DNA from 2 places in the Aliiglaciecola sp. 2_MG-2023 genome. Region 1 is predicted to be linked to the other one. Evidence: riboswitches for the same ligand, from Rfam matches in the RefSeq annotation. Region 1 holds a riboswitch; the other holds the start of a gene.
What was found. Region 1 has a riboswitch for thiamine pyrophosphate ahead of Q4567_RS03850 (TonB-dependent receptor). Riboswitches for the same ligand answer to the same signal wherever they lie in the genome.
Positions count from the first base shown of each region.

Region 2: another riboswitch for thiamine pyrophosphate. It lies ahead of thiC (phosphomethylpyrimidine synthase ThiC); the one in region 1 lies ahead of Q4567_RS03850 (TonB-dependent receptor).

Region 1 is NZ_JAUORY010000003.1:2,747-7,896, forward strand. Features, by position in the region: gene Q4567_RS03835 (phosphotransferase) at 1-21, opposite strand, end outside; gene pnuC (nicotinamide riboside transporter PnuC) at 78-707, opposite strand; gene Q4567_RS03845 (YkoF family thiamine/hydroxymethylpyrimidine-binding protein) at 707-964, opposite strand; gene Q4567_RS03850 (TonB-dependent receptor) at 983-3,046, opposite strand; TPP riboswitch at 3,107-3,205, opposite strand; gene Q4567_RS03855 (iron-containing alcohol dehydrogenase) at 3,520-4,668, shown strand; gene Q4567_RS03860 (acyl-CoA thioesterase) at 4,749-5,150, opposite strand, start outside.
Region 2 is NZ_JAUORY010000009.1:111,641-116,790, reverse strand. Features, by position in the region: gene thiE (thiamine phosphate synthase) at 1-1,029, opposite strand, end outside; gene thiC (phosphomethylpyrimidine synthase ThiC) at 1,033-2,997, opposite strand; TPP riboswitch at 3,167-3,289, opposite strand; partial or broken gene Q4567_RS11430 (IS3 family transposase) at 3,504-3,662, shown strand; gene Q4567_RS11425 (aldehyde dehydrogenase family protein) at 3,702-5,132, opposite strand; gene Q4567_RS11420 (acetolactate synthase large subunit) at 5,141-5,150, opposite strand, start outside.

The DNA of each region.
Region 1 (5,150 bases):
GATGATTCGGGCCTTTTTCATCTTCTTTCCTTTAATCTGACATTCTGAGCATACTCTTGCTATGCTGCCGACTCAAGTTAGATTTTTTGGTAGGCTTCCTCTGGCAAAGATTCGACTTTATAGGCTTTTTTCCATTTAATATATCCATAAATTGCTAAGCCAAAATACCAAATAAACATTACGCCAGTCAGTAACAATCCGTTGATGAAATATAGATATGCTGCGAATGTATTGATGACAATCCAAAATAGCCAATTTTCAAGCACCTTGTTAGCCATTAAATAGGTGGCATAGACACTGAAAACTGTCACAAAAGCATCTAGATACAAATCACTTCCTTGCCATGAAAGTGTTACAAGATGAGGCAATGCCAACCCCATAACAACTAACAAAGAGACCATCCATAAATGCACGACCAGCGGAACCACGGACACTTTAAGCACATCATTCTGAGTTGTTTTTTGCCATCTCAACCAACCATAAATTGCCATCACTAAATAATACATATTAAGCAGGCTATTGAAGGGCAAACTGACTTCCCAAAAAATATAAACGTAAAGAGTGGTACTAATCAGAGCAGCCGGCCAACACAATATATTTTGGCGCGCCGCTAACCAAGGGTAGAGCAGTGAAAAAGTCACTGCTACTACTTCTAGTACCGATTGTTGTCTAACCTGTTCGACTAGCACAACATACAGGTCTTCCATTACTTAGACTCACCCATAGCATCGCCATTTAAGAATTTACAAACAAATATCGCTTGACCAACTTGTTCATAGGTTTTTTGCATTTCGGTATTCAAGATGCCCATTAACTCAGTCATATCTCCGCGCACTATGGTGCTGGTATCACTCGTTGATGTCGTCAACTGCGAATAACTATTGAGTCGGTCAATAAAGTCTTGGATTGGTGCTAAGTATTTTTGGTTAAGTGGATATAACGAGATTTCAACTACTGATTTCATAATTAGTGTCCAATTTGATTAATAACGTAAGCTTGCGGTAAGTCCGAATTGACGACCATCGCCAAGTTGCAGGTAAGGTTGAGGCGTCGCATATCCGTCTCGCGGATCATTACTAAAACCACCGAACCCTCTAACGTAATGTTCGCGGTCCAGTATGTTTTTGCCCCATAGAGAAAACGTCCAATCCTGCCAATCTAAACGTAATTGCGCATTTACTAAAACAGTGAAAGGTGATTCCACATCGTGCCCATCGGAAAAACGATAGTTGTCTTTGCCATCCGCTTCTAAGCGCACACTTACAGTTTGAGATAAATACCCGACAGCAGCTAAGTTAAATGAATTTTTTGGCGCTTGGGCTTGCCATTGTTTATCAATATAGGTGCCGTCGGCCTGGGTATAACTTCCAAAATAAGCGTCTAGATAACCATAATTAGCAGTCAGGTTTAACAACTCGGATACTTGCCAATCAAGTTCTACTTCTAAACCTTTGTTGGTTCCCACATCTGCGTTGCCGATGATATCAATAAAACTCGGAATACCTTCTTCGCTGATTTGCACGTCATAGTCACTAACTTGGGTGTCTTCTCTATCCATGTAGAAAAGTGCAACTCGCATAAAGAGTTGATCGTCAAAGGCTTGTCCTTTAATGCCAACTTCGTAGTTCCAGTTGTACTCAGGAGAAAATAAACGACTTGCTTCGCTTACCCGTTGGTCAGGGTTGAATCCACCTGCTTTATACCCTCGCGAAACACTCGTATACACAGATGCTTGATTTATTGAATATTTAAGAACAACTTTACCACCTAGCATGGTATCCGTTTGCTGCTCGATATAACCGTCATTGTTGATATAATCCATCTCAAAACGATCCGCTCTAAGACCAACGCTTAAATTTAGATTTGACGTAAGCTGGGTGTCGGTTTGACCATATACCCCCAAATTTTGAGGTTCATATTGACTGGTGAAGTCTTGCTCTGCATAGGTATAATTTCTGCGCGTATTTTCATCAATATCACGAGCAAAAAAACCAATTAGCCACTGCGTGCTATCATCAAAAATCAATCCGTTGTCATTTGAAACAACTCTCAAATCAACACTGGTTAAATCCCTCTCACGATAATAGTAATCAGTCGAGCTGTATTCCCAAGGGTGAAAGCCCACATAAGTCCAGTCTTCATCATAGCCGTACACTGAATCTGATGTAGTGTGGTTCAATGAACCAATAAGTGTAGATTTTGCAAATTCAATCTTCGCTTTTATGCCAAAAGCATGGGTTTCTTGAGTATCAACACCAGGCTCATCTGAGCGAGTAACCCCATCATTATCAAGTGAAAACGCATCATAGCCATTATCAATATCAAAATACTGATAATTAAAATCGATGGTTGTGTTATCGGTTGCTAGAAACTTGAGCTTCAAACGCGCAGTCAACTCATCTAAGTTATCGGTATCATCTCTATCTAAAAATTGATTGTAGATAAAACCGTCACTTTTAAACTGGTTGATGGCAACACGATAGAAAAGTTTATCAGTAATTTGATTACCGTAAGCTGCACCAATATTCCAAGTATTTTGCTGAGCAACAGTGGCAAGAAATTTTGTTTGTTGCTGCTCATTTGCCTCGGCGGTTTTGATTTTAATTGTTCCGGCCATACCCGCAGCGCCAAACTCAGTAGCCTGCGGTCCACGCAAAATTTCTACTTGTTCAACATCGAACAGGGTGCCGATGCCGGCAAATCCAGAAAAATCAAAATCATCTACTAACAATCCTACTGAGGGATTATTAGGTTCAGAATATTGACTACGTTCACCAATTCCACGTATTTGTATAAAACGTCCTCGGGAAGCGCCACTGCTAAAGTTAATATTGGCACCTACCCCTAAAATATCCTCAAGATGAAAGCCATTGCGTTGTTCAATCACCTCTTCAGATATCACACTGACACTGGCAGTGACGTTCTGAATATCGTTTTCTCTGAAGTCTGAGGTAACAGTAATCACTTCTAGATTTTCACTTGCTAACGCGTATGCAGGAATTGCACTTAATAAGGTTGTGTAAAGTAAAGGAAATTTTAATTTCATTTGGATCTCTTCTAATTAATGAAAAGATCCGGTATTTCGGCAGTAAATGGAGAGCTTTAAGAAGTTCTTGATGACCATTCCTACGCCGGTATTATCCGGATCAGGTATAAGGGTTTCCAATAAATTAGATCTCAGCAAAGAGCACCCCTTGGTGTAACAAGTTAGTGTTTAACTTGAACGGCGAGATGATAGCAAGGGCGTAATGGAATCGCCATGAATATATTGCTGTTTTTTGAAATTGGTATGGATTGCGCATGCAAAATTAATAAAGTCGAAAGCTTCGGACTCCCCAATTAAAAACGCAAGTTAACTTATTGAATATTTTGAATTTGTAAAACTACGCTGCCAATTAGGCAAATCATAGAACTGATGAATGACGGTTAATTCATACATTCAACTTGAATTTCTCACTTAGTGGTTCAATATAGTTAATCGACACTTTTCAGCTTCTTTACATAATTTCGGATTTGAAAATGCAAAATTTTATCTACTACAATCCCACTAAAGTTGTTTTTGGAAAAGACAGTATTAGTAAATTATCCACTTTACTACCCAGTGCCAAAATCATGTTGATATACGGCGGTGGAAGTATCAAAAACAACGGTATCTATCAACAAGTTATTGAACAACTTGAGGGGCACGATTGGTGTGAATTTTCCGGGGTGGAGCCTAACCCCGAATTTGAAACATTGATGAAAGCCGTATCAATGGTGAAATCAGAAGACGTAGAATTTATTCTCGCAGTTGGAGGTGGCTCAGTCATCGACGGAGCTAAATTTGTCGCCGCAGCCACAGATTTCGAAGGCGAACCTTGGGACATTTTAGCTAAGGGTGCAAAAGTTAAAAGTGCTAAAAGTCTTGGCTGCATATTAACACTCCCAGCGACAGGTACTGAAACCAATACCAGCTCAGTGGTAACTCGTCGAGAATATAATCTTAAATTACCCTTCATGTCGGAACATGTTAGACCTCAATTCGCGGTACTAGACCCAGAAGTCACCTACTCTTTACCGGAACGCCAACTGGCAAATGGTGTGGTAGATGCATTTGTACATGTTATTGAGCAATATCTAACCTACCCCGTAAATGCGAGTGTTCAAGACCGATTTGCGGAATCGATCTTAAGCAACTTAATTGATATCGGGCCGCAGGTGCTCACGTCTAAAGATTATGAATTGCGTGCGAATCTAATGTGGAATGCGACACAAGCGTTAAGTGGACTGATTGGCGCTGGAGTACCTCAAGATTGGTCTACCCATATGATAGGACATGAGTTAACAGCCCTTTATAATTTAGATCATGCCGTTACCCTTGCAATTATTTTACCCCGTGTAATGCAACATCAGCGTGAACACAAACGGGAAAAACTGCTTCAATATGCAGAGCGAGTTTGGGGATTAAGCCGCTATGATGAAGAAGGGGCAATCAATTTAGTTATTGAAAAAACTGAACAATTTTTCCGAGATATGGGAATCAAGACCACCCTATCTGAATATGACATTGATAGTGATGTAGCCGATAAGGTTGCTTCGAGACTCGAAAAAGCGGGCAAAACTAAAATAGGTGAAAGGCAAAACATTACGCCTGAAGATGTTAGAAAAATAGTTACCGCAAGTTTATAGAATAAAAAATGCCGCTAACTTCAAAACGTCAGCGGCATTTTTATCTCAAACAAATTGAGTTTGGATAACGTTACAAGAAACTAATCACTTAAATTCAATGATCTTAATTCTTGCTGGGTTTGTTGTTCCAAATCTTTAATCGTTTTGCCATGAGGCACAGGCTCTCTGGTAGTTGGATCTAAACTGACAAATACAATATCATCCGCCACGCATATGGTTTTTTTGGTCACCTTATTGCGAACCATGCAGGTTATAGTTATCGAAGTACGCCCAACTTTTTTAGTCGCCAGACCAAATTCTACTACATCTCCTTTTAACGCTGGAGATTCAAATGTAATTTCACCAATATGCTTTGTTACCAACACATTCGTTTCTAACTGACAAATAGCATAGATAGCAGCTTCTTCATCAATCCATTCCAATGCTCGACCACCAAATAACGCGTCAGCATAATTTAAATCTCCTGGCATCACTAACCTTCG
Region 2 (5,150 bases), on a different contig from region 1:
CACAATGATCTTGGCAAAGTGCTCCAGATTTTGCGGCCAGCCTTTACGCGCTAAAACTCCCGGTCCTTTGCCTACCGGGTATGCATAGGTTAGTCCTTGATGCACATATGCTTTGGCAACCACAATCGCATCTAATAATGGATAGCCAACGGCCATGGCCGTGGCTATGGCGCTGGATAAGGTACAGCCGGTGCCGTGATTATGTTGGGTTACGACACGAGGGCTACTAAAGCCAATTCGCTGATGTTGGTGCTCAGGTGAGGTAAATGGAATCGCTTTAGCCGCTAACCAATCAATTGCACTGCCGTGATCTAAAGCGCTACTGTACAAAGCACTTTCTTTTGTTGCACTGATTGCTAAAGCGGCGTTATGTGACTCACTATTTCGAACGTCTCCACCGGTGTACAGTATGTTACAGCCAAGAAAGTTGGCGAGATTGTCGAGATTTGTTAGTTCCTCCTGTTGAGCGTGATTAGGTAACTGGCTTAGTTCCAGTAATACGCCTAACTCATATCGATTAGGGGTTATCAGAGTAACGTATTTTGCCAGTTGCAAATAAGCGGAGTACGAACTTGGTTGCTTATACCTTGATAAAGTTTGACCGCTAGTAGATACCATCACAGGATCCCAAATCACTGGAATTTGCAAATTATTGGTTTGTTCATAGGATGCCAACTTGCTGGCAAGCCATTCACTGATACATCGAATTTGCTCAGCGTTGGCTAACATACCAATCTTAATTGCCGCCGGAGGAATATCTTCCAATAAGCAATCCAGTTGCTTTATGAGCATGGCTGTTTGGGTAGCGGTGATCCCTTGAACGTGTTGTGAGTTTTGAGCGGTGATGGCACTCACAACTGTGCATGCATGCCCTCCCAAGTCGTTAATGGTTAGACTATCAGCCTGAATGCCAGCGCCACCGCCACTATCTGAGCCAGCAATAGACCAAACAATGGGGCGAGTAGTAGACTGCAACTTATTCGAGTCGATGTTCGTGCTTACATTGCTCGTGCTTACATAAACACCCATGATTTATTCAGACTCCCGAACGGTTTGTTCATTGATGGGGGTATAGACCTGAGCACCTTGGGCTTTAAATTCTTTCGATTTTTGAAGCATTGCAGATGCTATTTCCTGCGGACTCAATCCAGCTTTGCTCAATTGCAAACGTGAGGCATCTTGCTCTATCTGAACTTGTTGTTTGGCGGCATATTCGCGCACGTCTTGAGTAATTTTCATGGAGCAGAATTTAGGCCCGCACATGGAACAAAAATGTGCCACCTTGGCAGACTCTTGGGGTAAGCTTTCGTCGTGATAACGTCTTGCAGTATCGGGATCTAAACCAAGGTTGTATTGGTCTTCCCAACGGAATTCGAAACGAGCTTTCGATAGCGCATTGTCGCGGATCTGTGCGCCTAAGTGGCCCTTGGCCACATCAGCCGCATGAGCAGCAATTTTATAGGCAATCAAACCCTGTTTAACATCTTCCTTATTGGGTAACCCTAAATGCTCTTTAGGAGTGACATAACACAACATGGCCACCCCATACCAACCTATCATCGCTGCGCCAATGCCAGAGGTAAAGTGATCGTAGCCTGGAGCTATGTCGGTTGTTTGCGGGCCAAGGGTATAAAAAGGCGCTTCGCTACAAATTTGCAATTGTTTGTCCATGTTCTGTTTGATCAATTGCATTGGAATGTGGCCTGGGCCTTCAACTATGGTTTGCACGTCATATTGCCAAGCTATTTTGACTAACTCTCCTAAGGTTTCTAACTCGGAAAATTGTGCTTCATCGTTAGCATCGGCGATACACCCAGGGCGCATACCATCGCCTAATGACAGAGAGACATCATAGGCGGCGCATATTTCGCAGATTTCCTGAAAATGCTCATATAAAAAGCTTTCTTGGTGATGGAATAAACACCATTTCGCCATAATCGAACCGCCCCGTGACACTATGCCCGTCAAGCGCTTCGCGGTCATTGGTACGTAACGCAGCAATACCCCAGCGTGGATAGTAAAGTAGTCTACTCCTTGCTCAGCCTGTTCTATCAATGTGTCACGGAAGACTTCCCATGTGAGGTCTTCGGCCACGCCATTTACTTTTTCCAGCGCTTGGTAAATAGGAACTGTGCCAATAGGGACAGGGGAATTACGAATAATCCATTCACGGGTTTCGTGGATATAGCGTCCCGTGGATAAGTCCATTACTGTGTCAGCTCCCCAGCGTGTTGACCAAACTAATTTTTCAACTTCTTCTTCGATGGAAGAAGTAACCGCAGAGTTTCCAATATTGGCATTCACTTTAACTAAAAAATTACGTCCAATGATCATAGGTTCGGATTCAGGATGGTTAATATTGGCTGGGATAATGGCACGTCCTCGTGCTACTTCTTGGCGCACAAATTCTGCGGTGATAGGTTGTCCCACTAGAGCACCGAAGGCATTACCTTGGGCTTTTTGACGCAAAACAGGGTCTGTTACATCTTCTCTGGCCATATTTTCACGGATTGCAATATATTCCATTTCTGGAGTAATGATTCCCGCTTTGGCATAGTGCATTTGAGTTACACGTTTGCCAGATTTGGCTTTTAATGGTTTCACTGAGCGGTTGAACCTCAAGTGCTCGAAACCATCGTCGGCGATGCGCTCTTGACTGAACTCAGAGCTGACTTGCTTTAACTGTTCAACGTCTTGCCGTTGCAGGATCCAGTCGCGACGCAGTTTGTTTAAACCTTGGTGTAAATTGATTTGAGCCTTAGGATCCGAATAGGGCCCTGTGCAGTCATACACCAGAATATCCGGATTTTGTTGGGTGATAGGGGCCTCTTTACTACCACCTAAAATCGTATCTGTTTGTGTTATTGCGCGCATACCCACACGAATATCGTGTTGCTTGCCTGATAAATATATTTTGTTCGAATTGGGGTAGGAAAAAGGTGTAAAGTTATCTATAAATTGTTTCGCATTAGCGCGAGTTTGACGACGATTTGACATTAGCAATCTCTCATATTGTTAAAAAATGAAGTTGCTTGTCTGGAGAGGTTTGGTGTTGAAAAGCGCCAATTATCTTAATAAGGGCAGATTGCGTCTAACAACCTAGAATAGCCCCCCAATTGGCAAAATAAGCGGTAAGATTAAGCCGCAATAAAAGCGCCTTAATGGTTACAGCGTTACGCTTGTTTCCTTCGCGGGTACTAGCCCGATCAGGTTCAACGGATCCCGAATAAACGGTCTCAGCCCACACAACTTAGTCAACTAAATCGTGCTAGCACTCCGACAAGAGTGCAGTAATATAAACACATTCATTTGATTTAACAAGTAGAACCAGCGAGTAATAAACTTCCCTTCCAAAAACAACGGCGAAGTTAGGGTTACGCTGTGTGAGCCGTCCTAAATACTGTTGACACTTTTCGAATTGGTTTGGGACAGTGCAATGAAATTCCCGTTAAGACTACTCGAGGTGACTATTTCCGCGGTTTTAAATTGGCGGTTGTCGACCAAATGGGAAAGGCGAATTATTACTCTACAAACCACAAAATCTCGAGCAAGCAAAGGTTATGCTGGCTGAACTTGTTGAGACATAGCATAGTCGACGACGACACTTGGCCGTTAAATACAAAACGCCCGATGAAATTCACCGGGCGTTTCAAATGAAATAAGAATCAACCTATTTCAGGACTAGTCACTTAATTATACAATTATTGAGGCGTTCTCAATACCATCAAACGTAGCTCTGTCATGTCTTCAATAGCAAAGCGAATACCTTCACGACCTAATCCAGACTCTTTAACACCACCATATGGCATGTTGTCTACTCGCCAGCTTGGAACATCACCAATTACGACACCACCAACATCTAACACATCCCATGCTTTATGCGCTTTATAGATATCTCGCGTGAAAACACCCGCTTGCAGGCCAAATTGGCTATTGTTAATTTCTTCTAGAGCATCGTCATAATCACTAAAAGGAGCGATAATTGACACTGGGCCAAAGGCTTCATCAGCGCTAATGCTGGCATCGCTTGGTACGTTTTCTAAGACAGTTGCCTGCAGCATAGCTCCGTCACGTTTGCCACCACATAATACACTAGCACCTTTAGATTTGGCTTCGGCAATCCAATCATCAAGACGAGTTGCTTCAGATTCTGAAATCATAGGGCCGATAAATGTATCTTCACTTAGCGGATCGCCATGCACCAAATTCGCGACTTTTTCGACGTAACGCTTTTTAAAATCAGCATAAATAGATTCATGCACTAATACTCGCTGCACACTAATACAACTTTGACCAGACTGGTAATAAGCTCCAAATACAATGCGTTCAATGGCATCATCTAAATCAGTATCATGATCAACAATACAACCAGCGTTACCACCTAGTTCAAGTATTACCGGCTTCTTGCCTGCGCGAGCTTTAAGATCCCAACCCACATCAGGAGAACCGGTGAAACTAAGTAACTTAAATCTGTCATCGGTTGTAAACAGATCAGCTCCGTCACGACTACAAGGCAAGATTGAAAACGCACCTTCTGGCAAATCAGTTTCAGCCAAGATTTCGCCAATAATCAATGCACCTAATGGCGTGCGACTTGCTGGTTTCAACACAAAAGCACAACCAACAGCCAATGCAGGAGCAACTTTGTGAGCCGCTAAATTCAACGGAAAGTTAAACGGGGAAATAAATGAACATGGACCAATCGGAACTTTTTTATACATCCCCTGATAGCCTTTGGCGCGAGGGGTAATTTCCAAATTCATCACTTCGCCACTGATTCTGACGGATTCTTCGGCCGCAATACGGAAAGTATCAATTAAGCGCGTCACTTCGCCTCGAGCATCTTTAATTGGCTTACCGGCTTCAATACACAAAGCATATGCCAGCTCTTCAAAGCGCTCTTCAAAACGTTTTATACAGTGATTTAATATCGCTTGACGCTCGTATGGCTTCATTGCCGTTAACGCAGCTTGGCTTTTATCTGCAGCTTCAATTGCTTGGTCAATCACATCAGCTTTGGCCATTGCCACTGTAGTAGCAGCTTCGCCTGTGTACTTGTTAGTTACAACTAAATCTTGATTGGCATAAACGGCTTTATTCGCTAAATAATAAGGATAAGCTTTTTGTAACATGGTTGTTCCTATAGTTTT